DNA from 4 places in the Rhodococcoides fascians A25f genome. Region 4 is predicted to be linked to each of the others. Evidence: riboswitches for the same ligand, from Rfam matches in the RefSeq annotation. Region 4 holds a riboswitch; each other region holds the start of a gene.
What was found. A riboswitch is a leader RNA that binds a small molecule or an ion and turns the genes downstream of it on or off. The one in region 4 is predicted to bind S-adenosylmethionine.
Positions count from the first base shown of each region.

Region 1 (2,955 bases), 120 kb from region 4:
GCTGCCGACGTCTGCGCGGTGTTCCGGCATGTGTCTTCGTGGCATGGTGGCGGTATGACTCGGCCGCTCAGGTTTTCCGCATTCGTCATGAACACCACGTCTCACATCGTGCACGGTGCGTGGCGTAGGCCGGAAGCAGAGCAGACGAATTTCGCGTCCCTCGAACACTGGGTCTCACTGGCCCGACTGCTCGAGCAGGGGAAGTTCGACTTCATCTTCTTCGCTGACGTCGTCGGCCTGTACAACGACCACCGAGGCTCGTCGCGCAAGTTCGTCGAGTCCGGATTGCAGATCCCGAGCCACGATCCATCCGTAGTTGCGTCGGCGATCGCTTATGCGACAGAACATCTGGGCATTGCGATCACGTCGTCGATCCTGCAGGAGCATCCCTTCAACTTCGCTCGCAAGATGTCCACCCTCGATCACGCGTCGCAGGGTCGGATTGCCTGGAACATCGTGACGAGTATGTCGGCCAACGCGTGGCGCAACTTCGGCTTCGGCGATCTGGCCCTGCACGAGGACCGATACGCCTGGGCGGACGAGTACGTCGAGGTGGTCTACAAGCTATGGGAAGGTTCCTGGGACGACGGAGCTCTGGTGCAGGACAAGGAGACCGGGGTGCACGCGGACTTCTCCAAAGTGCACACGATCGATCACGTGGGCAAGCGCTACCGCGTCGAAGGGCCGCATCTGTCTGCGCCGTCGCCGCAGCGCACGCCGGTGCTGTTTCAGGCAGGTTCCTCGCCGACGGGTCGACGCTTCGCGGCCCGAAATGCCGAAGCGCAGTTCATCGCGTCCCCGTCACCCGAGGCCGCCCAGGCGCTGATTGCCGACACACGGCGGCTGGTGGTCGACAATGGCAGAGCGGCACACGATCTCGAGTTCTACCAGGGGCTGTCATTCGTCATCGGGAGCACCGATGACGAGGCGCGGCGGAAGGAAGCGGAGCTGGACGAGTTCGTCGACGACGAGGCGATGATCGCGCATGCCGCCGGCGGAATCGGCATCGATCTCGGCTTCTACGATCTGGACACCCCGATCGGCGAAGTGCAGGGGGAGGGGTCGCAGAGCACGTTGGCGTGGCTTCGCGAAGCGATCACCGACAGAGAACCCACCGTTCGCGATCTCGCGCACATGCGGACTCGGAGCGGCCGGGTGGTGGGAACGCCCGAGTCCATCGCCGATCGTCTCGAACAGTGGCGCGACGCCGGTGTCGACGGGATCAACGTCATCAACTCCACCCTTCCCGGAAGCTACGTCGAGTTCGTGGAACACGTACTGCCGGTCCTGCAGCAGCGGGGGTTGGCCAAGCGTGAATACGAGACCGGCACCGTCAGGCGCAAGCTGACCGGTGTCGATCGCCTGCCCGACGCGCATCCCGCCGCCCGCTTTCGGGGAGCATTCGGCCGATCGCTCTGACGGCAAGGGTTGAAATCATCGTGATTTCAACCCGAAGTGACACTCGCACTTGACTTTTCAATCCCACGTTCTATACATTCCTGTCACCATCCAGAGCGACCGAGAGACCTTGGCTCGATGACGTCGCAGCAACCCCCTTCCTCGCCGAAGGTGTGGGTGCTACCGCCAGGACCGATGGAGGCACTGCTGATGAGCATCTGTACCTGTACGCACGCTTGACGATTCGCGTACTCACAGCTCGAATTCCTCGAAAGGCACACAGCGATGATCGCTGCCCATCCGGCCCGGCGGTTCCGGTGACTCAACTACAAGCTCGACCTGCGGCCTCGAACCCCGGTGACGACGCACAGGTCCCCGACGAGCAACTCGTGCTGGCCAGGAAATGGCATCCGTGGCGTTGGGTGATCAGCATCGCCACCCTGGTCGTGGTTGCCCAGTTCCTGCACGGCTTCGCCACCAATCCGGGTTGGGACTGGGGCACGTTCGCCCAGTACTTCACCGCGCAATCGGTGCTCTCGGCCCTGTGGCTCACCATCCAGCTCACGTTCTGGGGCACCCTGATCGGCTTCGCGCTCGGCATCGCCTTGGCGGTCGCGCGATTGTCGAACAATCCTGTCCTACAGGTGATTGCATGGTTCTACATCTGGGCGTTCCGATCCATTCCTCTGATCGTGCAGCTGCTGTTCTGGTTCAACATCGCGTATCTCTACCAAACCCTGTCGGTGGGAATTCCGTTCGGACCCAGCTTCTTCGAGTTCGACGTCAACAACGTCATCAGCGGGTCGACGGCTGCGATCGTCGGACTCGCTCTCCATCAGGCTGCATATTCCGCTGAGATCGTCCGCGCCGGTATCATCTCCGTAGATCAGGGACAGCTGGAAGCGTCTGCAGCACTGGGTATTCCGAAAAGGCGAGAGTTCTTCAAGATCATTCTTCCGCAGGCGATGCGAGGCATTCTCCCCAACGCGGCCAACGAGGTGATCAGCCTGTTCAAGGGCACCTCGATCGTCTCCGTCATGGCCATCGCCGAGCTGTTCTACCAGGTTCAAGTCATCTACGGACGAAGCGGCCGAGTGGTACCGCTGCTGATGGTGGCCACCGTCTGGTACATCATTCTCACCTCGATTCTGTCGGTGGTGCAGTACTACGTGGAGCGGCACTACGCCAAGGGAGCTGTCCGCACCGTCGAGCTGACGCCGATCCAGAAGCTGCGAACGAAGTTGGCCGAGATCACTCTCGCCCCGCGAGGAGCGACACGATGACCACACTCGATGCCACGACGACCGCGAAGACCTATGCCGTCGAGGTGCGCGGCGTACACAAGTCCTACGGTTCCCTCGAAGTGCTCAAAGGCGTCGACCTCGTCGTCCGGCCCGGGGAGGTCACCGCAGTCATCGGCCCGTCCGGATCCGGTAAATCGACCCTGCTGCGCATCATCAACCACCTCGAGAAAGTCGACCAGGGGACTGTCCGGGTAGACGGCGATCTGGTCGGCTACGAACGCAAGGGTGCCAAGCTGCACGAGCTGAGCAACCG
Region 1 is NZ_CP049744.1:1,129,151-1,132,105, forward strand. Features, by position in the region: gene BH93_RS05370 (LLM class flavin-dependent oxidoreductase) at 88-1,419, shown strand; SAM riboswitch class I at 1,503-1,600, shown strand; gene BH93_RS05375 (amino acid ABC transporter permease) at 1,788-2,681, shown strand; gene BH93_RS05380 (amino acid ABC transporter ATP-binding protein) at 2,678-2,955, shown strand, end outside.
Region 1: another riboswitch for S-adenosylmethionine. It lies ahead of BH93_RS05375 (amino acid ABC transporter permease); the one in region 4 lies ahead of BH93_RS04750 (aminotransferase class V-fold PLP-dependent enzyme).

Region 2 (2,955 bases), 2.7 Mb from region 4:
GTACTGAACGTCGCCGACGTGTTGATCTGGGGAACCGAAGGGCCCGGCGACCGCGCCCAGTTGGAGAAAGAAGCGGTGTACAACGCACTGAAGCCGGTGCAGGACGGCAACCTGGTCTTCACCGACGGGGTGACGGCCGGTGCGATCTACTTCACCAGCGTGCTGAGCCTGCCGTACGTCATCGACAAGCTGACCCCAGCGCTGACCGAAGCACTCGGCGGAACGGCAGCGACGATCACCAGCTGACAGGACCGGGCGGCCTACTGTGCGGCCGCGCGCTTGTCCATCCACTTGGCGGTGGCCAGCACACCGAGACCGGCCACCGCCAGGCCGGAGCCGACAGCGGCGGGTGCCGTGTAGCCGAAGCCGGCGGCGATCACGGCGCCACCGACTGCCGCACCGATGGCATTGGCCAGGTTGAATGCGGCGTGGTTCAGCGATGCGGCCAGCGTCTGGGCGTCCTCGGCCACGTCCATCAACCTCGTCTGCAGACCGGGAACCACCGAGGAGCCGGATGCGCCGATCAGAAACACCAGAAGCAGAGCAGTGATCGGATTGTGTGCCGCTGCCACGAACAGCGCCAGGAACACTGCAGTTGCGGCCAGCCCGACGAAGGTGCCCTTGAGCTGGTACCGGTCTGCCAGCCAGCCACCGGCGTAGTTGCCGGCGACCATTCCGAGTCCATAGATCATCAGGGCGACCGGAACGAGCGCGCGAGCGAGACCGGCGACATCGGTCAACGTCGACGCGATGTAGGTGTACACCGCGAACATGCCACCGAATCCGACGATGCCCACGAACAGGGTCATCCACACCTGGCTGCGACGCAGTGCACCGAGCTCGGTGATGGGGCTGGTGGTCGGCATGGCGTCGAGTCGCGGCATCCACACAGCGAGCGCGGCGACGGTGAGGGCACCGATGACCGCCACGAGAGCGAACGCGCTGCGCCAACCCAGCGCCTGCCCGATCCAGGTTGCCACCGGTACGCCGACGACGTTGGCGACCGAGAGACCCATCATCACCATCGCGACGGCTTTGGCTCGTTTACCTGGTTCGGCGAGGTGGGCAGCCACCAGCGCGGCCACTCCGAAGTACGCACCGTGCGGCAGGCCCGCGACGAATCGCGAGGCGACGAGCTCGTTGAAACTGGGTGCGAATACCGTTCCGAGGTTGCCCAGAGTGAAGGCGACCATCAACACCAGCAGCAACATCCGCCGGGGAACGCGCGCAGCCAGGGCAGCGATGGTGGGCGCACCGACCACGACGCCGAGCGCGTAGGCAGAGATCATGTGGCCCGCGGAGGGCTCGGAGATCCCCATCGTGGTGGCGATGTCCGGCAGCAAGCCCATCGACGCGAATTCCGTGGTGCCGATGCCGAAGCCGCCGATGGACAGGGCCAACATGGCGAGCCTGCGACGGGTCGAGTGCGGTCGATGACTGACGCTCAGACCACTCGAGACCTTGCCGCGCACAGCGCTGACTCGGGAAAGAGCGGAATCGGTGACAGTCACAGCGGTACTACCTTCGTTTCGATCGTGGAATGGAGCAACAAGAACGGTGGCCGGCCGAATCGATTCAGCAGAGCGCAACCGAGTAAGAGAACAGCCAACCCGACCATTGTCTTCCCTCGGGCAACCTGTTTTCGAGTCGCAGCGCGGTGATTGTCCTCACCCGAGCATCTGCTCGAGTTCCACCGGCCGCCGCACCGAGCCCTTGTTCCTGTGACACGTCCGCACCCGCTAAGATCTTCGCCAGGTCATGAGTGCCAGCATCGAGCCCCGGCTTGCTGGCCGGCAACCCTCCAACCGCGGTGGGGTGCCCCGGGTGAACGACCGGGCCGATCCGGCACGCCGAGTGCCGAATCGACAAGCGCGGGTCCGCAGGCAGCGGACCCACTGAATCTTCGGCCTCCTGGGGCCGAGGCCTGTCAGGAGGTTCTCGCATGTGTTGCTGTACCGATACGCCCCGTAACGCTCGACTTCTCGAGCATCATTCGACATTCGATTCGTCTTAGACAGACTCGTTTCAGAAAACGGAGTATCACCAGCCATGACCGATTCGACCCCCGACATCGTCGACGCCACCGGAGCACCCACCGAGGATCCGTTCACCGACCCGGCGGCCAACTGGAGTTTCGAGACCAAGCAGATCCACTCGGGTCAGACCCCGGACGGCGCTACCAACGCCCGTGCATTGCCGATCTACCAGACCACCTCGTACACGTTCGACAACACCGATCACGCGGCCGCATTGTTCGGACTCGCAGAGCCGGGCAACATCTACACCCGCATCATCAACCCCACCCAGGACGTCGTGGAGCAGCGCATCGCCGCTCTCGAGGGTGGCGTCGCGGCGCTGTTGCTCGCGTCGGGTCAGGCGGCCGAGACGTTCGCGATTCTCAATCTCGCGGAGGCAGGCGACCACATCGTCTCGAGCCCGCGGCTGTACGGCGGCACGTACAACCTCTTCCACTACACGCTCCCCAAGCTGGGCATCACCGTCTCGTTCGTCGACGATCCCGATGATCTCGAGCAGTGGCGAGCCGCGATCACGCCGTCGACCAAGGCCTTCTACGGCGAGTCGATCTCCAACCCGAAGAACGACATTCTCGATATCCCCGGCATCTCGGCGGTGGCCCACGAGAACGGCATCCCGTTGATCGTGGACAACACGGTGGCGACGCCGTACCTGCTACAGCCGTTGAAGCACGGTGCCGACATCGTCGTGCATTCGGCGACCAAGTACCTGGGCGGGCACGGCACGGCGATCGCGGGCGTCATCGTCGACGGTGGCACCTTCGATTGGACGCAGGGCCGTCACCCCAACTTCACCACCGCGGACCCGAGCTACCACGGTGTGGTCTTCGCAGATCTCGGCGCGCCTGCATTCGCATTGAAGGCACGCGTGCAGTTGCTGCGTGACATCGGTGCGGCGGTCTCCCCGTTCAACGCCTTC
Region 2 is NZ_CP049744.1:3,693,370-3,696,324, forward strand. Features, by position in the region: gene BH93_RS17395 (ABC transporter substrate-binding protein) at 1-246, shown strand, start outside; gene BH93_RS17400 (MFS transporter) at 261-1,403, opposite strand; SAM riboswitch class IV at 1,755-1,878, shown strand; gene BH93_RS17405 (bifunctional o-acetylhomoserine/o-acetylserine sulfhydrylase) at 2,050-2,955, shown strand, end outside.
Region 2: another riboswitch for S-adenosylmethionine. It lies ahead of BH93_RS17405 (bifunctional o-acetylhomoserine/o-acetylserine sulfhydrylase); the one in region 4 lies ahead of BH93_RS04750 (aminotransferase class V-fold PLP-dependent enzyme).

Region 3 (2,955 bases), 130 kb from region 4:
GTCGGCACTGCAGAGTGGCGCGAATCGATAGGCGAAGTAGGCCAGGTCGTCGATGCGACGGCCCGGTCCAGCTTCGTCGAAATCGATCAACGCGACGGCTGTGGATCCCTCGAAGACGAAGTTGTACGGAGCTGCATCCCAGTGGCAGATCACCTCGGGGTCGACGCCGTCGGGTAGGTGTCGCGCATGGCCGTCGGGCAACTGCACACCGATGGTGAGGTCGTGTAATCGACGTAAGATCCGGACAGCGCTCTCCAGAGCTTCGACGCTGCGAATGGCGGCCGGCATCGGGTAGTTCCCGGCAGTCCCATGTCGATACGTGAGTATTTCTCGACCCTGGCCATCCACCCCCAGAAATCGCGGAGCGTAGGGATAGCCCTTGCGCTCCAACTCCTTTAGGAGACTGTGTACGGCAGACGAGTGGTCTCCCGTTACTCGACGCACCGTCTCGGCGACCCGATGAACGACGGTGCTGTTGCCTCCCGACAACGGCATTTCCGTCTCGTACTTCATGCTTCTACGTTCTCATGTCGATGTAGGAGTGCAGGCGGGAAACCGCCCCGATCTTCACCCAAGTTGGCAACTGCGCGGACCCTCTCGTAGTATCGAACACGTAGGACCATCCAGAGCGACCGAGAGACCTGGCTCTATGACGTCGCAGCAACCCCCCGCTTGTCGGGTGAGGGTGCTACCGCCGGGACCGATGGAGGAAACGCACGTGAATACCCGAGTAGCTGCAGGCTTCGTCACCGGTTGTCGCCGGCTCCATCTCGATTTGTGCCGTCTGAACGGTTCGACCTGTCTTAGCTGACATTTCGGCACCGTACTTTTCGACACCACACCTCATCATCTGCACGTACTCCTTCCTGGGCACACGTGGCTCGGACGCCGGAGTTCTCGTGCGATCGACCAGATACCGGAGACACCCACGTGTCCACTCGCCCTGTTCTTCTGGTGGCCGGAGTAATCGCCGCCACCGCCACACTGCTCGCCGGGTGCGCAGGTAGCGCCAACACCTCGGCCGCCGACGCGGGCCCACCGCAGTCCGGAGGGACGCTGCGTTACGGACTGTCCGGGGCTCCTACCTGCTCCGACCCGGCTCAGGCGGGTACGAATCAAACCATCTACGTCACCCGGCAGGTGGTCGATTCGCTTACCGACCAGAACCCTGAAACCGGAGAAGTCGAGCCATGGTTGGCCGAGAGTTGGGAGGTCGGTGCCGACGCGAAGTCCTTCACCTTCCAGCTGAAGGACGGTGTGACGTTCAGTGACGGCACCCCGCTCGACGCCACCGCCGTGAAGGACAATTTCGACGCCATCACCGGCACCCTCGGTGCTGCCAAGGCTCCGCTTGCTGCCAGTTACCTGACCGGATATCAAGGTGCCACTGTCGTTGACCCCCTCACCATTCGCATCGACTTCTCGGCACCCAATGCGCAGTTCCTGCAGGCGAGTTCGACGCCTCAACTCGGAATTCAATCCATCGCGACCTCGGCGCAGTCGGCTGAGTCGCGGTGCTTGGGTACCAACGTCGGATCGGGACCGTTCACCTACGCGGACTATCAACAGGACCGTTCCGTCACTCTGGCCAAGCGAAGCGGATACAACTGGGGCTCTGCGGTATTCGGTCACGAGGGCGAGGCCTACCTGGACCGCATCGAGTTCACCATCGTGCCCGAATCGGGTGTCCGTACCGGAAGCCTGTCCTCCGACCAGCTCGACGCCGTCAGCGATGCACTACCGCAGGACGCTCCACAGATCGAGGCGACCGGTGGCCGGATCCTGACGGCATCCAATCCGGGCGTTCCGTTCGGCATTCAGCCCAACGTCACTCGCGGTGCGCTACAGGACCCCGCCGTCCGGACGGCCTTGGTGCCGGCGATCAACCGTCAGGAACTCGTCGATACGGTCTTGGGACCGGACTTCCGAACGGCGACAAGCACGTTGGCCAGCGCCACGCCGGGGTACGTCGAACTCGCCGATGTCACCTACGATCCCGAGAAGGCGAAGTCGCTGCTCGACGCGGCTGGATGGGTTCCCGGTGGGGACGGCATCCGTGAAAAGGACGGGCAGAGGCTGAGTTTCAAGGTCATGTATTCAGCGGTGTTTGCCGGCAACCAGGCGATTCTGGAGCTGACCCAGCAGCAATTGCGCGCGGTGGGTGTCGACCTACAGCTCGAGCTGGTCTCCACTTCGGAGGCGACGGCACGGCAAGGCACAAAGGACTACGACGCGACGTACTACAACAGCACCCGCGCCGACGGTGACATTCTGCGCACCTCGTTTGCCGTGGACGGTCGGAACTTGAACGCGCGCGGCCCGATTCCGGATTTGGATGCATTGTTGACGGAGCAGCTCTCGACCACCGACGTGGGGGCCCGCAACGAGATCCTCGCAACCGCGCAGCAGCAGGTGCTCGACAACGGATTGTGGATTCCCACGATCGAGCTGTCGCAGGCAGTCGGCGCGGCGTCGAAAGTGCAGGATCTCAAATTCGAGGCCTCCGCTCGCCTGCAGTTCTTCGACACTTGGCTGAGCGGGCAGTAGAGCTATGACCCGCTACATCGGACAGCGAGTACTGCAGGCACTGGCAGTGCTGTGGGCTGCGTTCACGATCTCGTTCATCGTGCTCTTCCTCCTTCCCTCGGATCCGGTCAGTCTTGCCGTGGACTCGGCCGGCTCGGGCACCCCGGCCGACGCTGCGGCCATCGCCGAACTGCAGGCCCGCTACGGTCTCGATCAGCCGGTGCTGGTGCAGTACTGGCACTCGCTGGTCGGGGCCGTGCAGGGCGACTTCGGACTGTCCATCGCCACCGGCCAGCCGGTGACGACGGCCATTCTCGACGCGGTGCCCAGCACACTCGGCTTGGCGGGGACGGCCCTGGTGCTGGCGGTCGTGTTCGGATCCGCGGTGGCCTACGCCGCCACGTACACCCAGATCGTCTGGCTGAAGAA
Region 3 is NZ_CP049744.1:1,140,820-1,143,774, forward strand. Features, by position in the region: gene BH93_RS05425 (phosphotransferase) at 1-513, opposite strand, end outside; SAM riboswitch class I at 617-710, shown strand; gene BH93_RS05430 (ABC transporter substrate-binding protein) at 931-2,547, shown strand; gene BH93_RS05435 (ABC transporter permease) at 2,552-2,955, shown strand, end outside.
Region 3: another riboswitch for S-adenosylmethionine. It lies ahead of BH93_RS05430 (ABC transporter substrate-binding protein); the one in region 4 lies ahead of BH93_RS04750 (aminotransferase class V-fold PLP-dependent enzyme).

Region 4 (2,955 bases):
GACGACGGGCTGATCGGCGCGTCCAGTCCGGCGAACTCGCGACGAGCCGTCCGAGCATCGGCCGCGATGTGGATCTCGAGGTCGAGGAACACAGCTGTACCGTCGGCCGACTCGCCGCGCTCGACGGTTTCGGCGCGTAGCCGCGCGCGTTGCTGCTGCGCTTCCCGCAGGTCGGAGGCCTGGATTCGGACGATGTCCGCGTCCGGAGCCACGGTCAGTTCGGACCAGATCGCATCGAATTCGACAGCGACGCGAGTGTGGTTGTGCGACATGAGTGGTGGTCCTGATTCTAGAAGTCGGAGAACGCATTCGGTCGGAGCGGAGCCGAAATCGAACACGAGCCGGACGCAGTGCGGCACAGATCCACGTATCTGTTGCACCAGTGGCGGTTGCCCAGCCACGCGACACTCACGGTCATGACGCCATGCTAACCGTCCGAGGGGGTGCACGGGGATCCAACCCCGGCGGCCCCGTCGACCAGGCCCGGAAAGGGTCGAGGGTCCGGCACGGGGTTCCACCAGCCGCCGTCCTCTTCGTAGTGCCAGTCCGGCCCGGACTCCACCAGGGCGGCGAGTGCGTCGACGAGCCGGTCGACATCGGCCGAGGAACTGCCGAGGCCGATGCTGGCTCGAACCGCGCCGTCTGCATGGCCCAGCCGGCGGAGCAGTGGATGCGCGCAGAACTTTCCGTCCCGCACGCCGATGCCGTGCTCGGCCGAGAGATACGCAGCCACCTCACCCGGGTCGCGTCCGGCCACCGTGAAGGTGACGATGCCGACGGTGTCGGGCGCGTCGGCCCACACCTGCAGTAGTTCGACGCCCTCCAGATCCGCCAGGCCGGCCCGCAGTCGGGACGACAATTCGTGCTCGTGTGCCTGCAGCTCGGCGTCGTCGAATCCCGCGATGGCCTCACAGGCTGCAGCCAGTGCGGCAACTCCGAGCACGTTGGGAGTGCCTGCCTCGTGCCGCTGAGGTGCTGGGGCCCACTCCGTGTGGTCGATGCTCACGCTGCGTACCGCGCCGCCACCGGCCAGGTGAGGCTCACCGGCGTCGAGCCAATCACGCGCGCCCACAAGCACTCCCGCACCGAACGGTGCGTACAGCTTGTGCCCGGAGAAGGCGAGGTAGTCCACGCCGAGGGCAGCGATGTCGATGCGGCGATGCGGAACCAGCTGAGCTCCGTCCACCGCGATCCGCGCGCCGTGCCGATGTGCCAGAGCTGCGAGTTCCGCAATGGGAAGAACCTCGCCGGTGACGTTCGATGCACCCGTGATCGCCAGCAGTGCAGCAGGTTTCACGGCCAGCTCGGCGTCGAGACGGTCGATGGTCTCGGCAAGTGTCGACGCGGCCACCACGACGCGGCGATCACGCCACGGAAGCAGGTTCGCGTGGTGCTCGATATCGAGCACCACGGTGTCGCCCGGCACACACGCGGCCAGCAGATTGAGCGAGTCGGTGGTGTTCCGCGTGAAAACCACCACCGAATCCTTCTGCGCACCAACAAAATCGGCGACGGTCACCCGAGCCTTCTCGTAGGCAGCCGTCGAGACGCGCGAGGCGTAGCCGGCACCTCGATGCACGCTCGAGTAGAACGGCAGCAGTTCGGCGATCCGATCGGTCACTGCCGCCAGGGCCGGCGCGCTGGCCGCGTAGTCGAAGTTGGCGTAGGTGCACGTGCCACCCTGCACCAGGGGTACCTGCAGATCCGTGCCCGAAACAGGGGCAAAAGGAGCACAGGGGCGGGAAAGTACAGATGTCATGACAGATCAAGCCCTCACGTTCGAGGGACCCGCAACCGAAGAGTTCGTGAACGAGTCCGCGCTTGCCGCGCCGGTTTTCCGGCAACAGCCTGGTCGTCACCCGGAGCACCCCACCGCGGAGGAGGGTTGCCGACCAGCTAGCCGGGGCTTGATGCTGGTACTCGTGACCGTGGACAGAACCTTTGCAAACCCGCTGCGGTTTTGTCAACCCGGGACTCACACGTGTGCAGCAGTAGGATTTCCGCGGTGGGAACGCGCGCTCGTTCACCTGCTGGCAAACAGAACGTGAGATAACCAACGGCGCTGCTGCTCACCAGCACCACAGAGTCACTTGCCAACGAATCGATAAGGACGCCCGGTTGTCTGTGCATCAAGAGAACGATCTGCCGGGTTCGAGCGCGGACATCGCGCCTGCACCGGCGGCGTTTCTTCGCTCGTCTCTCGCTCCTCCCGCCCGGACGCTCATCGACGTTCTCCGCGACACCGCCCATCGTTTTCCCGACGCCCCCGCCATCGACGACGGTGCCGTGTCGGTCAGCTACTCCGAATTGTTGGACGACATCGCCGAGGGTGCCAAGTGGCTCGCCGATGCCGGCGTCCGGCGCGGCGATCGCGTCGGCATCCGCATGCCGTCGGGTTCCTTTTCGCTCTACGTGGCCATTCTGTCCATCCTCGCGGCCGGTGCTGCCTACGTTCCGGTCGACGCGGACGACCCCGAAGAGCGCGCCGAGCTGGTCTTCGGGGAGGCCAAGGTGACGGCCATCGTCACCGCAGGCGGTATCGCGGCCGGTACTGCCCCCAAGCAGGACATCCCCCAGGACGAACCCGAACACAGCGCTGTGCCACCCACTCCCGAGGACGATGCGTGGGTCATCTTCACCTCGGGTTCCACCGGCACACCCAAGGGCGTTGCGGTCAGTCATCGCAACGCGGCGGCGTTCGTCGACGCCGAAGCGCGCATGTTCCTGCAGAAGGATCCACTGGGCCCCGGCGACCGCGTGCTCGCCGGCCTGTCGGTGGCGTTCGACGCGTCGTGCGAGGAGATGTGGTTGGCGTGGCGACACGGTGCGTGCCTTGTGCCCGCGCCGCGTTCGCTGGTGCGGTCCGGCTTCGATCTCGGTCCGTGGCTCGTCTCCCGCGACATCAGTGTCGTCTCGACGGTGCCGACCCTCGCGTCGCTGTGGCCCGCGGTCGCA
Region 4 is NZ_CP049744.1:1,009,792-1,012,746, reverse strand. Features, by position in the region: gene BH93_RS04755 (hypothetical protein) at 1-272, opposite strand, end outside; gene BH93_RS28110 (hypothetical protein) at 290-418, opposite strand; gene BH93_RS04750 (aminotransferase class V-fold PLP-dependent enzyme) at 428-1,759, opposite strand; SAM riboswitch class IV at 1,813-1,928, opposite strand; gene BH93_RS04745 (Pls/PosA family non-ribosomal peptide synthetase) at 2,125-2,955, shown strand, end outside.